Regions from separate parts of the Klebsiella quasivariicola genome, predicted to be linked through region 2. Evidence: predicted binding sites of a transcription regulator. Region 2 holds the regulator's gene; each other region holds the start of a gene.

Region 1 (3,229 bases), 1.7 Mb from region 2:
CGTTCAGCTCTTCGTTGACGGCAACGATTTCACCGCTAATCGGCGCGTAGATATCGGAAGCCGCTTTCACGGATTCGGCAACGGCGCAATCGGCGCCCGCTTCAACGGTGGCGCCCACTTCCGGCAGGTCAACGAAAACCATATCGCCAAGCAGCTCCTGCGCGTGCTCGGTGATCCCGACGGTATAGGTGCCGTCCGCTTCTTTACGCAGCCACTCGTGTTCTTTGCTGTATTTCAGTTCTGCTGGTACGTTGCTCATCAATTCATCTCCAAAAAAGGGAAATCACACAATGGCTTTGCCATTGCGTACAAAACCAGGTTTAGTCACTTTTACCGGCATTTCACGGTTACGAATCTGCACCACCGCGGTGTCGCCAATTCCGGCCGGCACGCGAGCCAGCGCGATGCTGTAGCCCAGCGTCGGCGAGAAGGTGCCGCTGGTGATAATGCCTTCTTTTTGATTACCGTCGCTATCGGTAAAACGGACCGGCAGGCCGCCGCGCAGGACGCCTTTCTCGGTCATCACCAGGCCAACCAGCTGCTCGGTGCCTTTTTCGCGCTGCATCTCCAGCGCTTCGCGGCCGATGAAGTTACGATCGGCGGGCTCCCAGGCGATAGTCCAGCCCATGTTCGCCGCCAGCGGGGAAACGCCTTCGTCCATCTCCTGGCCGTACAGGTTCATCCCGGCTTCCAGGCGCAGAGTATCGCGCGCGCCAAGACCACACGGCTTAACGCCAGCGTCCAGCAGACCGCGCCAGAAATCCGCCGCCTGCTCGTTCGGCATCGCGATTTCATAACCCGCTTCGCCGGTATAACCGGTGGTGGCGATAAACAGGTCGCCGGACTGCACGCCAAAGAACGGCTTCATGCCTTCCACGGCCTGACGCTGAGCGTCGGTGAACAGCGTCGCCGCCTTCGCTTTCGCCTGGGGGCCCTGCACCGCGATCAGCGACAGATCGTCGCGAACGATAATTTCAAGGCCGTAAGGTTCGGCTTGTTCGGAAATCCAGGCGAGGTCTTTTTCACGAGTGGCGGAGTTAACAACGAGGCGGAAATAATCTTCAGAAAGGAAATAAACAATCAGGTCGTCGATGACGCCGGCGGAGGCGGTCAACATGCCGGTGTAGAGCGCTTTACCTGGGGTGGTGAGCTTCGCCACATCGTTGGCCAGTAAATAGCGCAAGAACTCCCGGATCCGGCTGCCGTGGAAATCGACGATGGTCATATGCGACACATCGAACATCCCTGCATCGCCGCGCACCGCGTGGTGCTCATCAATCTGGGACCCGTAATGCAGCGGCATCATCCAGCCATGGAAATCCACCATGCGAGCGCCGCACAGCGTGTGTTGTTCATACAACGGAGTCTGTTGAGCCATCTTTTCCTCATCGAATAAAACGGAACCAGCCACGAGATTGTCGGCGATTTTGCGCCACGAAATTCGGCGACGGCACCGCTGACGGACGCCGACGCAAACGTTCTCTTTTGCCTGAACTTACCACCGAACCCGGCGCTAAACCATAAGCTCATTCAGGGCATCACATTAGCTTATGACTAAAATCCGCCGAAAAGCCTACAGAGTTATTGACTGGAAAAAAGCGATTTATGCCACATAAAATTAACATCAAGCTTTCATCGATAAGGTAATGATGGTGTTTTATGCGATTTTACGGGCCTAATTTCTTTAACAAAAAAAAGAGCGCATTAATAAAACTAATGCGAAAAAAGAGGTGAAATTAGAATATTTCAAATGAGGGAGAAAACCCGGCGCGGGGGCCGGGTGGAAGAAGTGTGATGGGGTTAACGTAACCAGGCAGGGAGATCGTTCAGGCCCATCGCCTGGCGAATCAGCTGCGGTTTCACGCCCGGCAGCGTATCAGCCAGTTTAAGCCCCATATCGCGGAGAAATTTCTTCGCCGGATGGCTGCCGGAGAACATTTCGCGGAATCCCTGCATACCCGCCAGCATCAGCGCGGCGCTGTGCTTGCGGCTGCGCTCATAGCGGCGCAGATAAAGGTGCTGGCCGATATCTTTCCCCTGAGCGTGCAGGCGCTTCAGCTCATCAATAAGCTCGGCGGCGTCCATAAAGCCAAGGTTTACCCCCTGCCCGGCCAGCGGATGAATAGTGTGGGCGGCATCGCCAACCAGCGCCAGACGATGGGCGGCGAACTGACGCGCATAGCGTCCGGTCAGCGGGAAAACCTGCCGTTCGCTTTCAAGCTGGCAAAGGCCAAGGCGATTATCGAAGGCGATGTTCAGCGCCTGATTAAACTCAGCTGCATCGGCCTGCTGCATCCGCTGCGCCTCCGCTGGCGACAGCGACCAGACGATCGAGCACAAATGCGGATCGCTCAGCGGCAGGAAGGCCAGAATACCCTCGCCATGGAACGCCTGGCGCGCCACCGCCTGGTGCGGTTCAGCGGTACGGATGGTCGCCACCAGCGCATGATGATGATAATCCCAGAAGGTCAATGGAATATCGGCTTTATTGCGCAGCCACGAATTGGCGCCATCGGCGCCGATCACCAGCCGGGCGGTGAGCATGCTGCCGTCCTGCAGGCTGAGAAAGGCTTCATTCTCGCCCCACGCCACCTGCTGAAGTTCCGCCGGCGCCAGAAGGGTGACGTCAGCGCAGCGTTGCGCTTTCTGCCACAGCGCGTGATGCACCACGGCATTTTCAATAATATGGCCCAGATGGCTAAAGCCCATACTCTGGTCGTCGAAGCTAATGCGACCAAAGCTATCTTTGTCCCACACTTCCATGCCGTGATAGCAACTGGCGCGCTGGGCAACGATCTCGCGCCAGACGTCCAGCTTCGTCAGCAGCTTTTCGCTGGCGGCATTGATTGCCGAAACGCGCAGCGCCGGCGGCGCATCGGCGGCCAGAGGCTGTGGTTCTGCTTTCTCCAGCACCGCGACGCGCAGGCCGCTGCCCTGTAAACCACAGGCCACCGCCAGTCCCACCATTCCACCGCCAACAATGGCAACATCAACACTTTGCACGTTCTACTCCTTAACGGGGAACCCAACCGAGGGTACGCTGCGCCAGCGCATCGCGCGCCGGGGTAAATAAGTCCATGGCCATCAGACCGACGTTGCGCCCCGCCACCAGCGGCGCCCAACGGTTGGCAAACAGATGCACCAGCCCATCGGTGACACCGATAGTGGCGGCTTTATCACCTGCCCGCCGTGCCTGGTAGCGGCACAGCAGGGAATAATCGCCCACATC
Region 2 (3,229 bases):
TGCCGCTGCCTTCAGGCGCAATGCCGGCAGCATCAGCAGCAAGGTAATTGCAAACAAGGTGGCGAAGATGGCCTGCCACTCAAAGTGAATCAACAACCAGCTGCCCAGCAGCGGGGCCAACGCTGGCGATAATCCCACCAGCGGCATAATGGTAGCGAAGATACGGTTAGTCCGCTGTGCGGGATAGTAATCGGTGACCATTGCCTGCCAGGTAACCGCCGCGGCACAGACGCCGATCGCCTGCAGAAAGCGCAGCGCCAGCATCAGAGTGGCATTGTGCACCCACAGCATTCCCAGACAGCCGAGAGCGAAAATCGCCAGCCCGCTCAGGAGCACCGGTTTACGCCCGTAGCGATCTGACAGCGGCCCCCAAAACAGCTGGCCCAGTGCGAAGCCAGCGAGAAACAGACTCAGGCTGGCGCTGATTGAGGCGGGGGAGGTATTGAGATCCTGCTGCATGGCGGCAAACGCCGGCAGGTACATATCGGTGGCCAGAAAGCCCAGCACGCTCAGGCCAGCCAGCCAGACTAAAAATCCTTTCCCAGGTTGTGACATAACGTTCTCATTTTTGACGGCAGGTACGATGGCGCAGAGTGTAGGCAGTGCATTGTGGCTTGTGAAACGCTAATATTTGTCACATGCATTCAAAAAATTTGCAGGCAGAATATGTGGTCTGAATACTCTCTGGAAGTGGTTGATGCCGTTGCCCGTAATGGCAGTTTCAGCGCTGCCGCGCAGGAGCTGCACCGGGTCCCTTCCGCGGTCAGCTATACCGTGCGTCAGCTTGAAGAATGGCTGGCGGTTCCCTTGTTTGAGCGGCGTCATCGTGACGTGGCGCTGACCCCGGCTGGAGTCTGGTTCTTACAGGAAGGGCGCTCTGTTATCAAAAAAATGCAGATCACCCGCCAGCAGTGTCAGCAAATCGCCAACGGCTGGCGCGGACAGTTGTCGATCGCGGTGGACGATATTGTGAAACCGGCGCGCATGCGCCAGATGATCGTCGATTTCTATCGCCATTTTCCCGACGTCGAACTGATCGTCTTTCAGGAGGTATTCAACGGCGTGTGGGATGCCCTGGCCGATGGCCGTGTAGAGCTGGCGATCGGCGCAACGCGATCTATCCCGGTCGGCGGCCGCTATGCGTTCCGCGATATGGGAATGCTGAGCTGGGACTGCGTGGTGTCAAGCGATCATCCGCTGGCGAAGATGGATGGCCCTCTGAGCGACGATGTTCTGCGCAACTGGCCGTCGCTGGTGCGAGAGGATACCTCACGTTCACTGCCCAAACGAACGACATGGTTACTGGATAATCAGAAGAGGGTGGTCGTTCCCGACTGGGAGTCGTCTGCTACCTGTCTGTCGGCTGGACTTTGCGTCGGTATGGTGCCGAGCCATTTTGCCCGTCCATGGATAGATCGCGGTGAATGGACCGCACTGGCGCTGGAAAATCCGTTCCCGGATGCCGCCTGCTGCCTGACGTGGCAGCAGAGTGACGCTTCACCGGCGCTGAACTGGATGCTGGACTATCTGGGAGACAGCGATACGCTAAACCGGGAGTGGCTGCGGGCGCCGGAATGATCCGCGCCCGCAGAGGCCTTAGCGGCGATAATCGACAAACGGGCCATCCGCCACCGAGCGGCGTTCGACCAGTCGGGGATGAACTTCGATAGACTGTGACTCTTCACGCTTGTTGACGATACGATCCAACAGCATGTTAAACGCGGCTTCGCCCAGCGAATCTTTTGGCTGATGAATGGTAGTCAACGCCGGGCTGAAATAGCGGGCGTTGCGCACATTATCATAACCGATCAGCGAAATGTCCTGCGGCACGCGCAGCCCCATTTCGTCTGCGGCGCAGATAGCGCCCATCGCCATGATATCGCCACCGCAGAATACCGCCGTTGGGCGATGCTGCTGGTTCAGGATCTGCTGCATTGCCCGGTAGCCGGACTCAGGTTCGAAGTCGCCCTGCACAATCCAGTTTTCCGGCACGTTGATATGCGCTTCTTTCATTGCCTGCATAAAACCGGCCAGGCGTCCTGCGCCGGTATTGCGCTCCAGCGGCCCCGGGATCACGCCGATTTCGCGATGACCACGCTCAATCAGATAGCGTCCGGCAATATAACCGCCCTGGAAGGCGTTATCGATCACCGCATCGGTAAAATCAGCTTTCGCTTCGCCCCAGTCCATCACCACCATCGGAATATGGCGGTATTCTTCCAGCATGCTCAGAACCGAATCCGGATACTCAGAACACATCACCAGCAGACCGTCGACGCGCTTTTGCGCCATCATCGACAGATAGGCGCGCTGTTTTTCCGGATCGTTCCAAGCGTTACCCAGGATCAGGGTATAGCCCTTCTGGAAGCAGCTCTTTTCCACGGACTCAATAATTTCAGCGAAATAGGCGGCTTCGCTACTGGTCGCCAGCAGGCCAATCGATTTTGTATGATTGACTTTCAGGCTGCGGGCCACGGCGCTCGGCGAGTAGTGCAGCTCTTTGATCGCCGCCCACACCGCATTACGCGTCTCTTCGGCAACGAAACGGGTTTTGTTAATTACATGTGATACAGTTGTAGTGGAAACGTTTGCGCGCTTCGCTACATCTTTAATAGTTGCCATTACATCTCACTCCATGCCTTGACCTGATCGCCTGATCATCGATACGTAAACGTTTGCCTACACACACCCTGAATACAATTTTCAACATTGCATCACGTCGGGAAAACGACACAGAACGACAGGAAGGGGTCAATGGCCGATACGCTTTTAAATTAGCGTGGGATTTTGTCCGATCTTGGGGCAAAGTGGAAGAGCAAAAATGTGCATCGCCCTAAATCCCGGAAGATTTTTGCGATTTTTTGTGCAAAAATGAGCAAGCTCACTTTTGGTGTGGGGATAACTAGAGGGAAAAATGATGGATACCAATTTAAAGTTTTCGCTGATCACCACGATTATTGCTCTCGGCGTGATTGTCGCTTTCAGCCTGACCGCCATACTGCACTAAGTTTCCGCTGCGGGAGGAGCGCGCCTCCTCCCTCTCCACCGCTATTATTATCAATTCTGCAAAAATCTTTTGTCATTTCGTTCACTTTTGTTTTTTTGTGATTGATGTCATGCTTTTGACTTCTGATGTTACGCCGTCCTCTCTGACGGCCTGATGGAGTCATTGAATGAAAATCAACTTTCCTTTACTCGCGCTGGCGATCGGCGCCTTTGGCATCGGCAC
Region 3 (3,229 bases), 2.4 Mb from region 2:
GCGGCGTAAACGCCTTAGCCGGGCTACAAAACCCCAAACAGCACGATCTTGTAGCCCGGACAGGTGCGCAGCACCGCCTCCGGGTTTTTTATCAGCCAAACATCGGCAGCAGCAGGTACAGCTTAATCACCAGCGCGTTGACGATATCGATAAAGAACGCCCCCACCATCGGCACCACCAGGAAGGCCATATGTGACGGGCCAAAACGGTCGGTAATCGCCTGCATATTGGCAATCGCCGTCGGCGTTGCGCCCAGACCAAAGCCGCAATGGCCCGCCGCCAGCACCGCGGCATCATAATTCTTGCCCATCATCCGGTAGGTGACGAACACCGCATACAGGGCCATCGCCACTGATTGCACCGCCAGGATAATAATCATCGGCAGCGCCAGGGAAGCCAGCTCCCACAGCTTGAGGCTCATCAGCGCCATGGCGAGGAACAGCGACAGGCTGACGTTACCCAGCACCGATACTGCGCGATCGAACACCCGATACAGCCCCGCCAGCGCCAGGCTGTTGCTGAGGATCACGCCGATAAACAATACGCAGACGAAGGTGGGCAGCTCGAAGACGCTTCCCGCCAGCAGTTGCGCAACAACCTTACCCACCGTCAGACAGATAGCGATAAGGGCAATACTTTCAATCAGCACCAGCGAGGTGATCACCCGCCCTACGTCGGGCTTTTCAAAGGCGGTCGGCGCCATCTGATCGTCCGGGGTCCCGTCCGGTGAGGAAGAGTGTTTCACCAGATAACGCGCCACCGGGCCGCCGATCAGACCACCCAACACCAGGCCAAAGGTCGCGCAGGCCATCGCCACTTCGGTGGCATTGGCAAAACCGTAGCGCTCGACGAACAGCTTACTCCATGCCGCCCCGGTGCCGTGGCCGCCGGAAAGGGTAATAGATCCGGCCAGCAGCCCCATTAGCGGATCCAGCCCCAGCAGCTTCGCCATGCCGATACCGAGGGCATTCTGCAGGAGCAGCAGGCCGACCACCACGATCAGAAATGTGCCCAGCACTTTGCCGCCCGCCCGCAGGCTGGCGAGGTTGGCGTTAAGGCCGATAGTAGCGAAGAACGCCAGCATCAGCGGATCTTTCAGGCTCATATCGAAATCAATTTCGATATCCATGCTTTTTTTCAGCACCAGCAGCGCCAGCGCCACCAGCAGACCACCGGCAACGGGTTCAGGAATGGTATATTTCTTGAGGAAGGGAACGGTTTGTACGAGTTTTCTGCCGAGTAACAGCACAAGCGTTGCGGCAACGAGCGTCGATAAGGTATCGAGGTGAAACATAAAAAGCTCCTTATGGGCGCATGATCCATTCACACGCGACGATATTCCTGGTGTCTTTAGCTTCTCATCATGAGGAGTCAGAGGGGGATTTTACGCAGAACGGCGGAAAAAATGACAGAAAAAGATATTTTGTATCCTGAATGATGCGATTTAGCATACAAAATGTTAATAATCCCGTTGCGCATATTCATGGCATAAATTTTAATGACTAAACGCTGGCAAACGTTTGCTTTTGGTCTACAGTCCGATAAAATCCCCGCTTTGCCACCTTGGGATTGCTTGTGATGTCCGTTAACACCGCAGAGTCAGAAAATGCGCAACCGGTTGCGCACAAACCAGCCAGCGAATTAATCTACCGCCTCGAAGATCGCCCGCCGCTTCCGCAAACCCTGTTCGCCGCCTTCCAGCACCTGCTGGCGATGTTTGTCGCGGTGATCACCCCGGCGCTGTTAATCTGTCAGGCTCTCGGTCTCCCGGCGCAAGATACCCAACACATCATCAGCATGTCGCTGTTCGCCTCCGGCGTCGCCTCTATTATCCAGATCAAAGCCTGGGGCCCGGTCGGCTCCGGGCTGCTCTCCATTCAGGGCACCAGCTTCAACTTTGTCGCCCCGCTGATCATGGGCGGCACCGCGCTGAAAACCGGCGGCGCCGACGTTCCGACCATGATGGCCGCCCTGTTCGGCACCCTGATGCTGGCCAGTTGCACGGAAATGGTCCTCTCCCGCGTCCTGCACCTCGCGCGCCGCATCATTACCCCGTTGGTCTCCGGCGTGGTGGTGATGATTATCGGCCTGTCGCTGATTCAGGTCGGACTGACCTCCATCGGCGGTGGCTACGCGGCGATGGCCGACCATACCTTTGGCGCGCCGAAGAACCTGCTGCTGGCGGGCATCGTGCTGGCGCTGATTATTATCCTCAACCGCCAGCGCAACCCGTACCTGCGCATCGCTTCGCTGGTGATCGCCATGGCGGCGGGCTATCTGGCGGCGTGGTTCCTCGATATGCTGCCGGCCAACACCGCCTCAACCAACAGCAGCCTCATCACCGTCCCGACGCCGCTCTACTATGGCCTCGGCATCGACTGGAGCCTGCTGCTGCCCCTGATGCTGGTATTTATGATCACCTCCCTGGAAACCATCGGCGACATCACCGCCACCTCCGACGTCTCCGAACAGCCGGTCTCCGGTCCGCTGTATATGAAACGCCTGAAAGGCGGCGTGCTGGCTAACGGCCTGAACTCCTTTGTTTCCGCCGTTTTCAATACCTTCCCGAACTCCTGCTTCGGCCAGAACAACGGCGTGATCCAGCTGACCGGCGTCGCCAGCCGCTATGTGGGCTTTGTGGTGGCGCTGATGCTGATTGTGCTCGGCCTGTTCCCAGCGGTAAGCGGCTTTGTGCAGCATATTCCTGAGCCGGTACTTGGCGGCGCGACGCTGGTGATGTTCGGTACCATTGCCGCATCCGGCGTGCGCATCGTTTCCCGCGAGCCGCTGAACCGCCGGGCGATCCTGATTATCGCCCTGTCGCTGGCGGTGGGTCTTGGCGTATCGCAGCAGCCGCTGATCCTGCAGTTCGCGCCGGACTGGCTGAAGAACCTGCTCTCCTCCGGCATCGCCGCCGGCGGTATCACGGCGATTGTTCTGAATTTAATTTTCCCGCCAGAAAAAGCCTGATCTGACGCGCTCCCGGTCGTAGCATCGGCCGGGACGCGCCAGCGTTGCCCTCGGCCACCGCCCCATCACCGAAATAAACCACGCCTGCCTTGAGAAGTGCGCCTAAATCGGGCATAACACGGTTATGTGCATCTCACAGAATGGAAGACCATGAAATTTCTTGGAAAGCTGATTCTCTGGCTGCTAGTCGCTCTGCTGCTCGTCATTATTGGCGCGTGGTTCCTGCTGCAAACCCACTGGGGCGCCCGCCAGGCCAGCG
Region 4 (3,229 bases), 1.2 Mb from region 2:
ATTCACACTTAGCCAAATTAATCATAAATAATTCATATAGATATATAAGCACCTGCGTTTTCTCTTTCCTGCTGGAACGGAATTTTGATTAAGTTCACAAAGTTCCTTAAAATACATATTTGATTACATTTTTTTTCATATTGTTACTCATATTAGATATTCGTAGCATTTTCCGGCTAGCGAAACGTTGTCGCGGATGGAAAGATGCCTGCAGACACCAAACTCTCATCAATGGTTCTGTAAATTTTTATTGACAGAACTCATTGACGGCAGTGGCACGTGTTCATATAAAAAATATTAATGAGGGTAATAAATAATGATGAAGCGCAATATTCTGGCAGTGGTGATCCCTGCCCTGCTGGTAGCCGGTGCAGCGAACGCTGCAGAAATCTATAACAAAAACGGCAACAAACTGGACTTCTACGGAAAAATGGTCGGCGAACACGTCTGGACCACCAATGGCAATACCAGCAGCGACGATACCACCTATGCCCGTATCGGCCTGAAAGGCGAAACCCAGATCAACGATCAGCTGACCGGTTACGGCCAGTGGGAATACAACATGGATGCGTCCAACGTTGAAGGTGCCCAGACCACCAAAACTCGTCTGGCGTTCGCGGGTCTGAAAGCAGGCGAATACGGTTCATTCGATTATGGCCGTAACTACGGTGCAATCTACGACGTCGAAGCGGCAACCGATATGCTGGTTAAATGGGGCGGCGACGGCTGGAACTACACCGACAACTACATGACCGGCCGTACCAATGGCGTGGCAACTTACCGTAACTCTGACTTCTTCGGTCTGGTTGACGGCCTGAGCTTCGCGCTGCAGTACCAGGGTAAAAACGATCATGACCGCGCGATTCGTAAGCAGAATGGCGACGGCTTCAGCACCGCAGCGACCTACGCGTTCGACAACGGTATCGCACTGTCTGCAGGCTACTCCGGTTCCAACCGTAGCGTCGACCAGAAAGCTGACGGCAATGGCGACAAGGCCGAAGCATGGGCAACTTCTGCAAAATATGACGCCAACAACGTCTACGCCGCTGTCATGTACTCCCAGACCTACAACATGACGCCGGAAGAAGATAACCACTTCGCCGGCAAAACGCAGAACTTCGAAGCGGTTGTCCAGTATCAGTTCGACTTCGGCCTGCGTCCGTCCATCGGCTACGTGCAGACCAAAGGCAAAGATCTGCAGTCCCGTGCTGGCTTCTCCGGCGGCGATGCGGATCTGGTTAAATACGTTGAAGTGGGTACCTGGTACTACTTCAACAAAAATATGAACGTCTATGCTGCTTATAAGTTCAACCAGCTGGACGACAACGATTACACCAAAGCGGCTGGCGTTGCCACCGACGACCAGGCGGCCGTGGGTATCGTTTACCAGTTCTAATCTGCAGTACACCCCTTCGTGATATGCCTTCAGAGCAGGACTTCGGTCCTGCTTTTCTCTATTCATGAGGTAAAGATCGTCTCTTTTGAAAACCTTCTCGCTTTTTGTCGCAAACGGTTGGCAATTCGTTATTCTCCCGTTAACCTGATAGCGGATTTCCCTTCAGTAATCACAATGGAACCTCGTCATGTTTGAGAACATTACCGCCGCCCCAGCCGACCCGATTTTAGGTCTGGCCGATCTGTTTCGTGCCGATGACCGCCCTGAAAAAATTAACCTCGGAATTGGTGTTTACAAGGATGAAACCGGTAAAACACCCGTTCTGACCAGCGTCAAAAAAGCAGAACAGTACCTGCTGGAGAATGAAACGACTAAAAACTATCTGGGCATCGATGGTATTCCTGAATTTGGTCGCTGCACCCAGGAACTGCTGTTCGGTAAAGGCAATGCGATTATCGCCGATAAACGCGCCCGCACCGCGCAGACCCCGGGCGGTACCGGTGCGCTGCGCGTCGCCGCAGACTTCCTCGCTAAAAACACCGACGTAAAACGTGTGTGGGTGAGTAACCCAAGCTGGCCTAACCACAAGAGCGTGTTTACCTCTGCCGGGCTGGAAGTGCGTGAATATGCCTATTACGACGCGGCTAACCACGCGCTGGACTTTGATGGTCTGCTGGTCAGCCTGAACGAAGCCCAGGCCGGTGACGTGGTGCTGTTCCACGGCTGCTGCCACAACCCGACCGGTATCGATCCGACGCTCGATCAGTGGCAGAAGCTGGCGCAGCTGTCGGTCGAAAAAGGCTGGCTGCCGCTGTTTGATTTCGCTTACCAGGGCTTTGCCCGTGGTCTGGAAGAAGATGCTGAAGGGCTGCGCGCCTTTGCCGCGCTGCATAAAGAGCTGCTGGTCGCCAGCTCCTACTCGAAAAACTTTGGTTTGTACAACGAACGTGTCGGTGCCTGCACGCTGGTCGCCGCCGATCAGGAGACCGTGGACCGCGCGTTCAGTCAGATGAAATCGGTGATCCGCGCCAACTACTCCAACCCGCCGGCACATGGCGCCTCCGTGGTCGCCACCATTCTGAGCAACGATGCGCTGAGGGCGATCTGGGAGCAGGAGCTGACCGATATGCGCCAGCGCATTCAGCGTATGCGCCTGCTGTTCGTCAATACCCTGCAGGAGAAAGGCGCGAGCCGCGACTTCAGCTTTATCAGCAAGCAGAACGGCATGTTCTCGTTCAGCGGCCTGAGTAAAGAGCAGGTCCTGCGTCTGCGCGAAGAGTTCGCCATCTACGCGGTCGCTTCCGGACGTATCAACGTGGCCGGTATGACGCCTGACAACATGGCGCCGCTGTGCGAAGCCATCGTCGCAGTACTGTAAGCGACAGCGTGCTCTAAGCGAGATTGACTAGTCCTGATATAGGTTGACAGCTTTTCGTCTGTAAAACGCCTGATGAACTTCATCGGGCGTTTTGTATTTCAGGGCCAGGTGTGGCCGCTCATGGTTATAAATTGACACGGATTCTTTTACCATTTCCCGGGCCTGCGCCAGGTCCGCAGGGCGCGAGAGTAAAAATTCATTTTTCAGGATACCGTTTACCCGCTCAGCCAGCGCATTCTGGTAGCAGTCATAACCATCGGTCATTGAACAGGTTATCCCATTTCTCTCATGAACTGACTGATAAAGTACCGAACAGTATTGCAGTCCTCTGTCAGAGTGATGGACCAGCGGACCTGTCGTTTTTCTCCCCCTCAGTGCTTGTCTTAACGCTTTTACCACGTTTTCTGTCTGCAGGTTCTCCCCAACATGGTAACCCACGATTTTTCTGGAGCAGG

What was found. Region 2 encodes PurR, which represses purine synthesis genes. Its sites were predicted from a motif close to CANGCAAACGTTTGCNTG; they were not measured.
Region 1: the regulator PurR is predicted to act here: its motif matches at 1,469-1,486, upstream of gcvT (glycine cleavage system aminomethyltransferase GcvT).
Region 3: the regulator PurR is predicted to act here: its motif matches at 1,510-1,527, upstream of B8P98_RS00505 (nucleobase:cation symporter-2 family protein).
Region 4: the regulator PurR is predicted to act here: its motif matches at 1,503-1,520, upstream of B8P98_RS18475 (amino acid aminotransferase).

Annotation. Positions count from the first base shown of each region.
Region 1 covers NZ_CP022823.1:803,671-806,899, reverse strand. The annotation lists gene gcvH (glycine cleavage system protein GcvH) at 1-259, opposite strand, end outside; gene gcvT (glycine cleavage system aminomethyltransferase GcvT) at 284-1,378, opposite strand; gene ubiI (FAD-dependent 2-octaprenylphenol hydroxylase) at 1,801-3,003, opposite strand; gene ubiH (2-octaprenyl-6-methoxyphenyl hydroxylase) at 3,014-3,229, opposite strand, start outside.
Region 2 covers NZ_CP022823.1:2,506,946-2,510,174, forward strand. The annotation lists gene punC (purine nucleoside transporter PunC) at 1-555, opposite strand, end outside; gene punR (DNA-binding transcriptional activator PunR) at 667-1,578, shown strand; gene purR (HTH-type transcriptional repressor PurR) at 1,597-2,622, opposite strand; gene cydH (cytochrome bd-I oxidase subunit CydH) at 2,915-3,007, shown strand; gene B8P98_RS12520 (MFS transporter) at 3,174-3,229, shown strand, end outside.
Region 3 covers NZ_CP022823.1:99,575-102,803, reverse strand. The annotation lists gene gltS (sodium/glutamate symporter) at 92-1,294, opposite strand; gene B8P98_RS00505 (nucleobase:cation symporter-2 family protein) at 1,579-2,970, shown strand; gene B8P98_RS00500 (AsmA family protein) at 3,121-3,229, shown strand, end outside.
Region 4 covers NZ_CP022823.1:3,667,194-3,670,422, forward strand. The annotation lists gene ompK35 (porin OmpK35) at 317-1,396, shown strand; gene B8P98_RS18475 (amino acid aminotransferase) at 1,584-2,774, shown strand; one part of gene B8P98_RS18480 (IS3 family transposase) at 2,802-3,229, opposite strand, start outside.